Regions from separate parts of the Photobacterium sp. 53610 genome, predicted to be linked through region 1. Evidence: riboswitches for the same ligand, from Rfam matches in the RefSeq annotation. Region 1 holds a riboswitch; each other region holds the start of a gene.

Region 1 (3,273 bases):
CATGACGGTCAGTGCCAACGGCAAATCGTATTCATTTGAAATCGACGAGTTCCGCCGCCACTGCCTGCTGAACGGTCTGGACAACATTGGCCTGACGCTGCAACACGAAGATAAAATCGCGGAATATGAAAGCAAGATCCCGGCTTTTTTAGCCTGATCTATACTCAAGAGTCAGCCTCAGACACCCTGCTCCGGCAGGGTGTTTTGTTCAGGTCTGCAGGCAAGACATCACACGAACCAGAAAGAAACGCGTTTCCTTTCGGTCTCTTAGATATCAACCATCTACAGAGGTGTTCACATGTTTTCGTTCCGCCGGGCTCTGCCTTTATTCACTGTCCTGATTTTACTCAGCTTCTCATCAGCCCCCATGGCCGCGCCAAAAGCCGACCTCTGGCCGTTCTGGCAAACCAGCAACCCCAAAAGCACCACCACAGTGGATCACAGCGTCTGGCAAAGTCTGCTGAACACCTACCTGCTCGTCGCCCCACAACAGACCCGTTTTCGCTACGCTGCAGTCAGTCCACAAGATAAAAGCAGCCTGAATCAGTATATTGCCGGGCTGACCTCACGCGATCCCCGTCGTTTAAACCGCAATGAGCAGTTCGCATACTGGGTGAATCTCTACAATGCGCTGACCGTCAAAGTGATCCTCGACCACTATCCGGTCAGCTCAATTACCAAGCTGGGGGGGCTGTTCAGTTTCGGGCCCTGGGATGAACAGCTGATCACCATTGACGGCAAAAAACTGTCCCTGAACGATATCGAGCACCGTATTCTCCGCCCGATCTGGCAGGACAAACGCATTCACTATGTGGTGAACTGCGCCAGTCTGGGCTGCCCGGATCTGCTGCCGGAAGTCATGCATGCCGACCAGATCAATGCTCAGCTCGACGGCGCCGCACGCCGCTTCACCAACAGCCCCAAAGGCGTCGATGACAAAGGCGGGCAAGTCCGGCTGTCTTCGATTTATGACTGGTATCAGTCTGATTTCGGCTCACTGACAGATCTGCAGAAACACCTCAACCGCTACCGTAAACAGCCGGTCACGCTCACCAGCCCAAGGTATGATTATGACTGGCGCCTGAATGAGATTCGCTAGTTCCCGGATCCCAGACTGGCATCCGCTAATAATTCCGGCTGGCAACCCGTGCCCGCCCCGTTTACAATGAGAGCCGTTCTCATGGGGAGTCTCCGGACTGAGATCGTGTCTGTTTATTCATATGCAGCACACGGGACCCATTGAACCTGAACCAGGTCATGCTGGCGTAGGAATTGAGAAACTGAAAGCACATCATTACTTTCCCTTTTCGTGACTTTCCTGGGACGTGCTCCCGCTCACTCAACGCCGCGCCTTGAAGAAATCGGAATTCCCTGCCAAGCAGGTACTCAGGAGCGCTTTGTGAAACACATACTGAAAGCTTTACCCTTACTGGTTGCCACCTCGTCTGCAGCCGCTGCTCAACCGACTCTGACGGTATACACCTACAGTTCGTTTACCGCAGACTGGGGCCCGGGCCCTGCAATTGAAAAAACCTTCGAAAAAGAATGTGGCTGTGATTTGCAGTTCGTTGCGCTGGACGATGGGGTGTCCATCCTCAACCGTGTCCGTCTGGAAGGCAAAAACACGAAAGCCGATGTCCTGCTGGGTCTGGACAACAACCTGATGACGGAAGCGAAGAAAACCGGGCTGCTGGCAAAAAGCGGTGTCGACACATCCGCTGTCACCATTCCGGGGGGCTGGCAGGATCAAACCTTCGTGCCTTTCGATTACGGTTATTTCGCCTTTATTTACGACAGCCAGAAGCTCAAGAACCCGCCAGCCAGCCTGAAAGCGCTGGTCGAACGTGACGACCTGAATCTGATCTATCAGGATCCGCGTACTTCGACCCCGGGTCAGGGGCTGATGCTGTGGGTGAAATCCGTCTACGGAGACCAGTCCTCTGATGCCTGGCAGCAACTGGCCAAGAAGACCGTGACCGTCACCAAAGGCTGGTCAGAAGCCTACAATATGTTCCTCAAGGGCGAGACCGATCTGGTGCTGTCTTACACCACTTCCCCGGCCTATCACATCATTGCCGAGAAGGAAGACAAATATAAAGCGGCCAACTTCAGTGAAGGCCACTACATGCAGGTGGAAGTTGCCGCTAAACTGAAGCACAGCCCAAATCAGGCGCTGGCGGATAAGTTCATGAACTTTATCCTGACGCCGGGCTTCCAGTCCCAGATCCCGACCGGCAACTGGATGTATCCGGTCACCGATCAGCCGCTGCCTGAAGCGTTCAAAGCACTGCCGCGTCCGGCCAAATCGCTGGAATTCAGTGCTGACGAAGTTGCGAAAGAGCGCAAAACCTGGGTCCGCGAATGGCAAACAGCCCTGACGCAATAATCCTGTAGGACTGACGTTGTTACTTTCCCGTTCCAGCCTGCCCGGCCTGCTGAGTGCCGGGCTCATTCTGATCCTGGTCGGCGGAGCGCTCAGCGCTCTGCTGGCGCAGGCGACCGACATCCGGCCGCTGGCGCTCTGGCAGGATCCTTACCTGCGCCATGTCACTGCATTCAGCTTTCAGCAGGCCATTTTATCAACGCTGCTGAGCGTGCTCCCGGCCATCCCAGTCGCTTATGCCCTGTCACGCCGCCGTTTTCCCGGCCGGGCGCTGCTGCTGCGCCTGTTCGCCATGACCGTCGTTCTGCCGGTTCTGGTCGCCGTGTTCGGTCTGCTGGCCATTTATGGCAACAGCGGCCTGCTGGCCCAGTGGCTGGCGACGCTGGAGATGAAACTGCCGTTCAGTATTTATGGCCTGAACGGCATTCTGCTGGCCCATGTTTTTCTTAACCTGCCGCTGGCCAGCCGGTTGATGCTGCAAAGTCTGGAAGGCATTCCCGCCGAACAGCATCAGCTCGCCGCACACTTAGGGATGCGAGGCTGGCCGCTGTTCCGGCTGGTCGCCTGGCCGCGGCTGCGTCAGCAACTGCCGCAGGTGGCAGGTCTGGTCTTCATGCTCTGTTTCACCAGTTTTGCCGTCATCATGTCTCTTGGCGGCGGCCCGAAAGCAACCACCATCGAGCTGGCCATTTATCAGGCGCTGCGATATGACTTTGATTTAGCCGCCGGTGCCATGCTGGCGCTTTGGCAGATGCTGCTTTGCTGCTCGCTGGTCCTCGTGAGTCAGCGCTTTGCCCGGCCACTGTCGACCCTTACCGGCCGGGTACAGCAGGGCCACCCGAACTATCTCGACAGCCGGGCGGCCCGATGCTGGGATGGATTCTGGATCG
Region 2 (3,273 bases), on a different contig from region 1:
GTCTACACGTCTGATATCGTGTTTTGGTTCTTAACCAGGATCAGCTGGAATGTTGTTGTCTGGCGAGGGAATACTGCACCAATCGGCCACGTAAACCTGTTGAGTTTGATGATCGATGTTTTAGTAGGCGGTTGAGCATCAAATTGATAAATTTCGACATTCAGGGCTGGTAATTATCATCAGTCTATATACAATACTTACCACACGACAGGGGTGTAGCTCCAATTGGCAGAGCAGCGGATTCCAAATCCGCGTGTTGGGAGTTCGAATCTCTCCACCCCTGCCATCTCTTTTAAGCTCTCGCAGAAATGCGGGAGCTTTTTCGTTTTCAGCGTTTATCTAACGCGATACCGTACGGCATTACATCCTCAGAATGCTGAATTTATTCGAGCCCAAATCGAAAAAAAGCCTCATCTATGATGAGGCTGGTACCAATCTAAACTCTCACGTCAGTCTTAGCTTCTCATCATCAGCTGATAGCCAATAAAGCAGGCAGAAATACTCAGGAATACATTTAAGAGCAGGTTCAGTGTCATCTTGGCGTACTCGCCGTGCTGAAGCAGGACGACGTTATCCATGGAGAAGGTTGAAAATGTCGTGAGGGCGCCGAGAAAGCCCAATCCAAGAATCGGACGCCATGGTGAGGCTTCAATCATTCCCTGATTCAGGGCTGACATCAGCAGTCCCATGATAAATGAACCGATGACATTGACGGCGAGGGTCCCATAAGGGAAGCCGCGTCCAAACAGGACAACAGACAGCTCGGCTATCAGATAACGGGCACATGCACCAAAGGCTCCGCCAAAGGCAACATAGCTTAAAACGATGAGTTGATTCATTTGTACGCTGGTCTCTGTCAGTCAAACCAGATACTAATACCATGAAATGAACTCTCTGTTGAGACAGTCACTAAGGTAATTCACAAAACAATGTGCTATATGGTGTTGTATTGCAAGTGTTCGTGAATTGAGGTGGTGATGAAGCTTTATAAAACGGTCTTGCTGGCACTCAATCCAGATGATCAACGGGCACAGCAGTTGATCGTGAAAGCCGGGGTCGTGGCAAGCCATAACAATGCAGACCTACATCTGGCATATGTCGAGCCCGGGGTCGGTAATCTGAGTTTTTTGGATATTGAGCTGCAACTGAAAGAAGCCCATGACGATCAGGAGCTCAGGCGAATGGCGCAGTTGTCTGAATTAGCCACCCATTCTCCGCAGCCTGTGCGCGCGATGCATCTCTATGATGGTGATGTTGCAAAACATCTCATTGAACTGGCAGCAAAAATACATGCAGACTTAGTGATTGTCGGCCATGCCAAAACGGATCTGCACTGGTTGCGAGAAGATGTCCGTCGTGAATTGGATCTGCATTTAAAGTGCGATGTGCTGATTTGTCGCTGATGCGTGACGGTTTTTACTGATTCCTGAAATTCAGTAAAGACCGCTTGCTGTCGGGATACACCTTTCTTATACTCGTTAGCTGAAACTTGTCGGAGTGCCAACTGGCTGAGACCGCATTGCGGGATCCGTTGAACCTGATCAGATTAGTATCTGCGAAGGGAACAAGAGAAAATCTTCTGCCTAGCTGTACCTGTCGTGTACAGCTGCTGTATCAGACGATGTGACACGCCCTACTTGTGTCCGCCTCTTGTTTACGCGCCCATCCGTCAAGCAACTTCCCAGAAATATCAGATGAAAGGAAATTGCTATGTCGAGTCGCAAGCAAGCGAGACTGGAAGCGAAACAATTTATTGATTCACTCACTACCCAAGCCTACCCGAATTCCCGAAAAATCTATGTCACCGGCAGCCGGGATGATATCCGTGTCGGCATGCGTGAGATTGCTCAGGCTGACTCCTTAGTCGGCGGGGATAAAAATAACCCGATTTTTGAGTCGAACGAACCGGTACGAGTCTACGATACCTCTGGCTTTTATACCGATCCGGAACAGACGATTGATATCTACAGTGGTCTGCCAAAGCTGCGTGAAAACTGGATTGAAGAGCGGAATGATACTGAGCTGTTGGATGAGCTGAGTTCTGCCTATACCAAAGAGCGTCTGGCTGATGACACCTTAGATGAGCTGCGTTTTGCGCTCCGTGCCCGTGTCCGCCGGGCTAAGCCAGGCCTGTGCGTGACTCAGATGCACTACGCCCGCAAGGGGATCATCACGCCGGAGATGGAATATATCGCGCTCCGTGAAAACATGGGTCGCGCTCGTTACCGTGATGAAGTGCTGAACCAGCAGCATCCGGGACAAAGCTTCGGCGCCAACCTGCCCAAAGACATCACCCCTGAATTTGTGCGAAAAGAAGTGGCTGAAGGTCGCGCTATTATCCCGTCTAACATCAACCACCCGGAATCTGAGCCGATGATTATCGGTCGTAATTTTCTGGTGAAGGTGAATGCCAATATCGGGAACTCAGCGGTCAGCTCTTCGATTGAAGAAGAAGTGGAAAAGCTGGTGTGGTCGACCCGCTGGGGCGGCGATACCGTGATGGACCTGTCAACCGGCAGGAACATTCACGAGACCCGTGAGTGGATCATCCGCAACAGTCCGGTGCCGATTGGAACCGTACCAATGTATCAGGCGCTGGAGAAGGTGAACGGCATTGCTGAGAACCTCAATTGGGACGTGTTCCGTGACACCTTGCTGGAGCAGGCGGAACAGGGCGTTGACTACTTTACGATTCACGCAGGTGTGTTGCTGCGCTACGTCCCGATGACGGCCAAGCGCGTGACCGGTATTGTTTCCCGTGGCGGTTCTATCATGGCGAAATGGTGTCTGGCACATCACAAAGAAAGCTTCCTGTATGAGCACTTCCGCGAGATCTGCGAGATCTGTGCGAAATACGATATCGCACTGTCGCTGGGTGATGGTCTGCGTCCGGGCTCAGTCGCGGATGCCAATGACGAAGCCCAGTTCAGCGAACTGCGTACACTGGGTGAGCTGACTCAGATCGCCTGGGAATATGATGTGCAGGTGATGATTGAAGGCCCGGGGCATGTGCCGATGCATATGATCAAGGAAAACATGGAAGAGCAGCTCAAGCACTGCCATGAAGCCCCGTTCTATACCTTAGGCCCGCTGACGACCGATATTGCCCCGGGTTATGACCATATCACCTCTGGGATTGGTGCCGCGATGATTGGCTGGTACGGCTGTGCCATGCTGTGTTACGTGACGCCGAAAGAGCATCTCGGTCTGCCGAATAAAGATGACGTAAAGACCGGCCTGATTACCTACAAACTTTGTGCTCACGCGGCTGAT
Region 3 (3,273 bases), on a different contig from region 1:
AAGATATCCTTGTGGTGTATGGCGAAGACCGTCATAGCAGCAGGTCGTCACCGGAAAGAAAATGATGATGGCAGCCATCACAACTTTGGAGGCGATACCGTATCCCAGCCAGAGCATCAGAATTGGGGCGAGTGCGAAAACAGGAATCGCCTGACTGGCTATCAGCAGGGGCAACATCCAGCGTCTGACAGGGGTAAAAAGCAGCATCAACAATGCACAAAAGAGTCCGACCCCTAACCCTGTGACCAGACCCAGCATGATTTCACAGGTTGTGACCCAGGCATGGCGAAGCAGTACATCGTGGCGCTGAATCAGTTTATTGAGTACAGCCAGTGGTTCCGGCAGGATAAAACCGGGCAATTGAAACACTGTGACCACAGCCTGCCAGCCGAGGGCCAGAACACCAAGACTGATCACCAGCCGAGCGAGCGGGTGATGGTGAATAGAACGTGTTTTGACAGGCGTGCCGGTCTGCCATTGAGCCAATAATTTAGTCATTGTGTTGGTTTACCAAACTCAGGGCTTTCAGGATCTGCTGCTGACAATTCACAAGACGGGCGTCGATTTCACGCGGAATCGTCCCGTCCGGGGTTGGCAGCGAGGTGATTTTTGCGGGCTGGCCTTGCATCAGGAACACAGAGTGTCCCAGACGGAGTGCTTCCTGAGGGTCATGTGTAATGAGCAGAACGGTTCGGTTTTCCAGCAGTTCTGCAGCCAGATCCTGCAATTTGTATCGTGTGACAGCATCCAGTGCTGAAAAAGGTTCATCCATTAATACGAGTGGCTGGTCCTGCATCAGGGTTCGGGCGAGTGAAACCCGCTGACGCATTCCGCCAGAGAGCCTTGATGGGGGGGCAGAGATGTATTTTTTTAAGCCGACGCGTTCTAACAGTGCAATCGCTTGTGACTGATGCGTCTCACTGACTTTTCCGTGTCTGAGCTGAACACCAAAGCAAACATTATCCAGCACATTCAGCCAGGGAAGCAGTAAATCCTGCTGAGCCATATAGGCAATCTGTGCATTCACAGGTTGGTTGCTGCTGGTTTTAATGCTCCCTTGCCAATGGACGTCGGCGGGTAATAATCCGGCCAGTAGCCTGAGTAATGTGGTTTTACCGCATCCGCTTTGCCCGAGAATGCAATGCCACTGGCCTGGGATTAAACTGAGATTCAGCTGTCTGAATAATGGCATTTCCTGATCAGGGTAATGCAAACGAATATTATTCAGCTGAACCCCCAAGCCTGCCTGCCGGTCAGTCATGTGGTTTTCTTCCTGACGAGTGATGATTTGCTCAGGCACCTGCTTTTCCTTAACGCGGCTGGAGTGAATAGAAGTGATGAACCGGGCCATGACCTTGGCCAATCCGAAGTTGATCCGCATGTAACAGGGCTTGCGTCAGATAGGCTTTCCCGCGTGTCACGGCTTCTGTGAGGGTGTGTCCCTGAGCCAGATAAGAAGCAATCGCTGCAGACAGCGTGCATCCCGTGCCATGCGTGTTCTGCGTCTGAACTCGCGAAGCAGTTAGGGTGACGGTGTCACTTTCTAGGATGAGATAGTCCGTGCTTTGTGCTTCCTGTTCCCAATGTCCCCCTTTCAGCAAAACAGCTTCAGTGTTGAGTTGTTTCAACTGCTCAATCAGCGCTTCTTTTTCTTCTGTTTCTTTTGTGTGCATAACAGTTGAAACTGTACCAGAAAGGGATGGATTTCGGGTTAAAGCGACTGCCTCTGGCAGATTTGGCGTGATCAGTGTTGCCAGAGGAAGAAGTTCTGATTTCAGGGTGGAAATGGCATCGGCTTCCAGTAATAAGTCACCGCTGGTTGCGACCATCACCGGGTCGAGAACGATGAATTTCGGCCGGTATTGACGCAGTTTTTTAGCAACAGCACGAATGATAGTCGCATCACTCAGCATGCCTATTTTTACCGATTGGATATCAAGGTCGCTGAAGACAGCATCCAGCTGTTGTTCAACAAACGCCGGGCTGACCGGAAAAATACCCGTTACGCTCTGTGTATTTTGAGCCGTCAGTGCCGTGATAACCGAGCAGGCATAGCCGCCAGTTGCCGAAATGGCTTTGATATCAGCCTGTATCCCGGCACCACCACCACTGTCTGAACCTGCAATTGTCAGTGTAATCGGGGTTTTAATTTCTGGGGAAAGTTCATGGTGAGCTGACTTGTTCATTTTCATCCCTTGGCATCAATATCATGATTCATGATGGGGCAGGGATGACGAACAGTCGCGATGGTCACTGAGCCGTCAGGAACTGGCGCTTAGTGGCAGGCAAGTCTGCTAGTTCCCTACGCCAGTATGAGCTGGATCAGGTTCAACGGGTCCCACAGCGTGGTCTCAGCCTTTCGACTCCCCGACTAACGTTTAATCATTCTGTATGTTCAACCGAAGCTTGTTGTCTTCAGTATCATTTTGCGTTGGCATTCTAACCCTGTTTTTTTGAAGAAAGCAAAAGAATTCCAGAAAATCTGTGCGGACTTCGGACAGAGGTGTTAAAGAAAGCCTATGATATCGTTACCGTCAATAATTCTGGAGACATTCAGTGAAACAGCATCATCAGATTAATTACGTTGAATTTCCTGCAAGTAACCTGCCGGCAACAAAAGCTTTTTTTGAATCCGCTTTTGGCTGGTCATTTACAGATTATGGTGATGAATATACAGCTTTTTCGGATCAGGGGCTGGATGGGGGATTTTATGCGGCGCCCCTGAAATCTGAATCAGAAAAAGGTGCGGCTTTAATTGTGCTGTACAGTGATAATTTAGAAGCGACAGAGCAAAAAGTCATCGAAGCGGGCGGCAAAATTGTGAAACCGATTTTTGCGTTTCCCGGAGGCCGCCGGTTCCACTTTACAGAACCGAGTGGTAATGAACTTGCTGTCTGGGCTGATCCAGAGTAGCAAAGCACCCGATTGATGAATGAAAAGAGCTCCTGACGGAGCTCTTTATCGTTCGGGCAATGATGTTGCTTAATTCACTGTTGTAACCCGGCTGCTTCGGTCACCAGACACTGTTCGCAGCTGGACACCACTCGCCGCTGCTGGTGGATTGAGGCGATCATAAGCCTGCCAACTTGCGCCCTGATCGACGGAGTACTCAATGGTCAGGCCAGGGAAGGTGGAGTTCGCCTTCAGGACACCATTTTCGAGGACGCCGCCAGGGACAGGCAGGTTGAACGTAATGCCGCTTTGCTCCAGTTTCGGCAGCACTTTCTGGCCCAGGAGGTTTGCGAAGCGGTTGTAGTCCGTATTACGGGCTGC

The links. Region 1 has a riboswitch for thiamine pyrophosphate ahead of thiB (thiamine ABC transporter substrate binding subunit). Riboswitches for the same ligand answer to the same signal wherever they lie in the genome.
Region 2: it holds a riboswitch for thiamine pyrophosphate, as region 1 does, so the genes downstream of both, thiC (phosphomethylpyrimidine synthase ThiC) here and thiB (thiamine ABC transporter substrate binding subunit) in region 1, are expected to answer to the same signal.
Region 3: it holds a riboswitch for thiamine pyrophosphate, as region 1 does, so the genes downstream of both, thiD (bifunctional hydroxymethylpyrimidine kinase/phosphomethylpyrimidine kinase) here and thiB (thiamine ABC transporter substrate binding subunit) in region 1, are expected to answer to the same signal.

What each region holds. Positions count from the first base shown of each region.
Region 1 covers NZ_JAXOFS010000003.1:51,649-54,921, reverse strand. Annotated here, with positions in the region: gene leuD (3-isopropylmalate dehydratase small subunit) at 1-157, shown strand, start outside; gene SPK40_RS10190 (DUF547 domain-containing protein) at 299-1,099, shown strand; TPP riboswitch at 1,172-1,290, shown strand; gene thiB (thiamine ABC transporter substrate binding subunit) at 1,400-2,386, shown strand; gene thiP (thiamine/thiamine pyrophosphate ABC transporter permease ThiP) at 2,403-3,273, shown strand, end outside.
Region 2 covers NZ_JAXOFS010000012.1:495-3,767, forward strand. Annotated here, with positions in the region: tRNA gene SPK40_RS19515 (tRNA-Trp) at 210-286, shown strand; gene crcB (fluoride efflux transporter CrcB) at 456-839, opposite strand; gene SPK40_RS19525 (universal stress protein) at 978-1,403, shown strand; TPP riboswitch at 1,484-1,581, shown strand; gene thiC (phosphomethylpyrimidine synthase ThiC) at 1,711-3,273, shown strand, end outside.
Region 3 covers NZ_JAXOFS010000002.1:353,678-356,950, reverse strand. Annotated here, with positions in the region: gene SPK40_RS08200 (ABC transporter permease) at 1-498, opposite strand, end outside; gene SPK40_RS08195 (ABC transporter ATP-binding protein) at 491-1,261, opposite strand; gene thiD (bifunctional hydroxymethylpyrimidine kinase/phosphomethylpyrimidine kinase) at 1,311-2,186, opposite strand; TPP riboswitch at 2,283-2,380, opposite strand; gene SPK40_RS08185 (VOC family protein) at 2,557-2,913, shown strand; gene SPK40_RS08180 (family 20 glycosylhydrolase) at 2,983-3,273, opposite strand, start outside.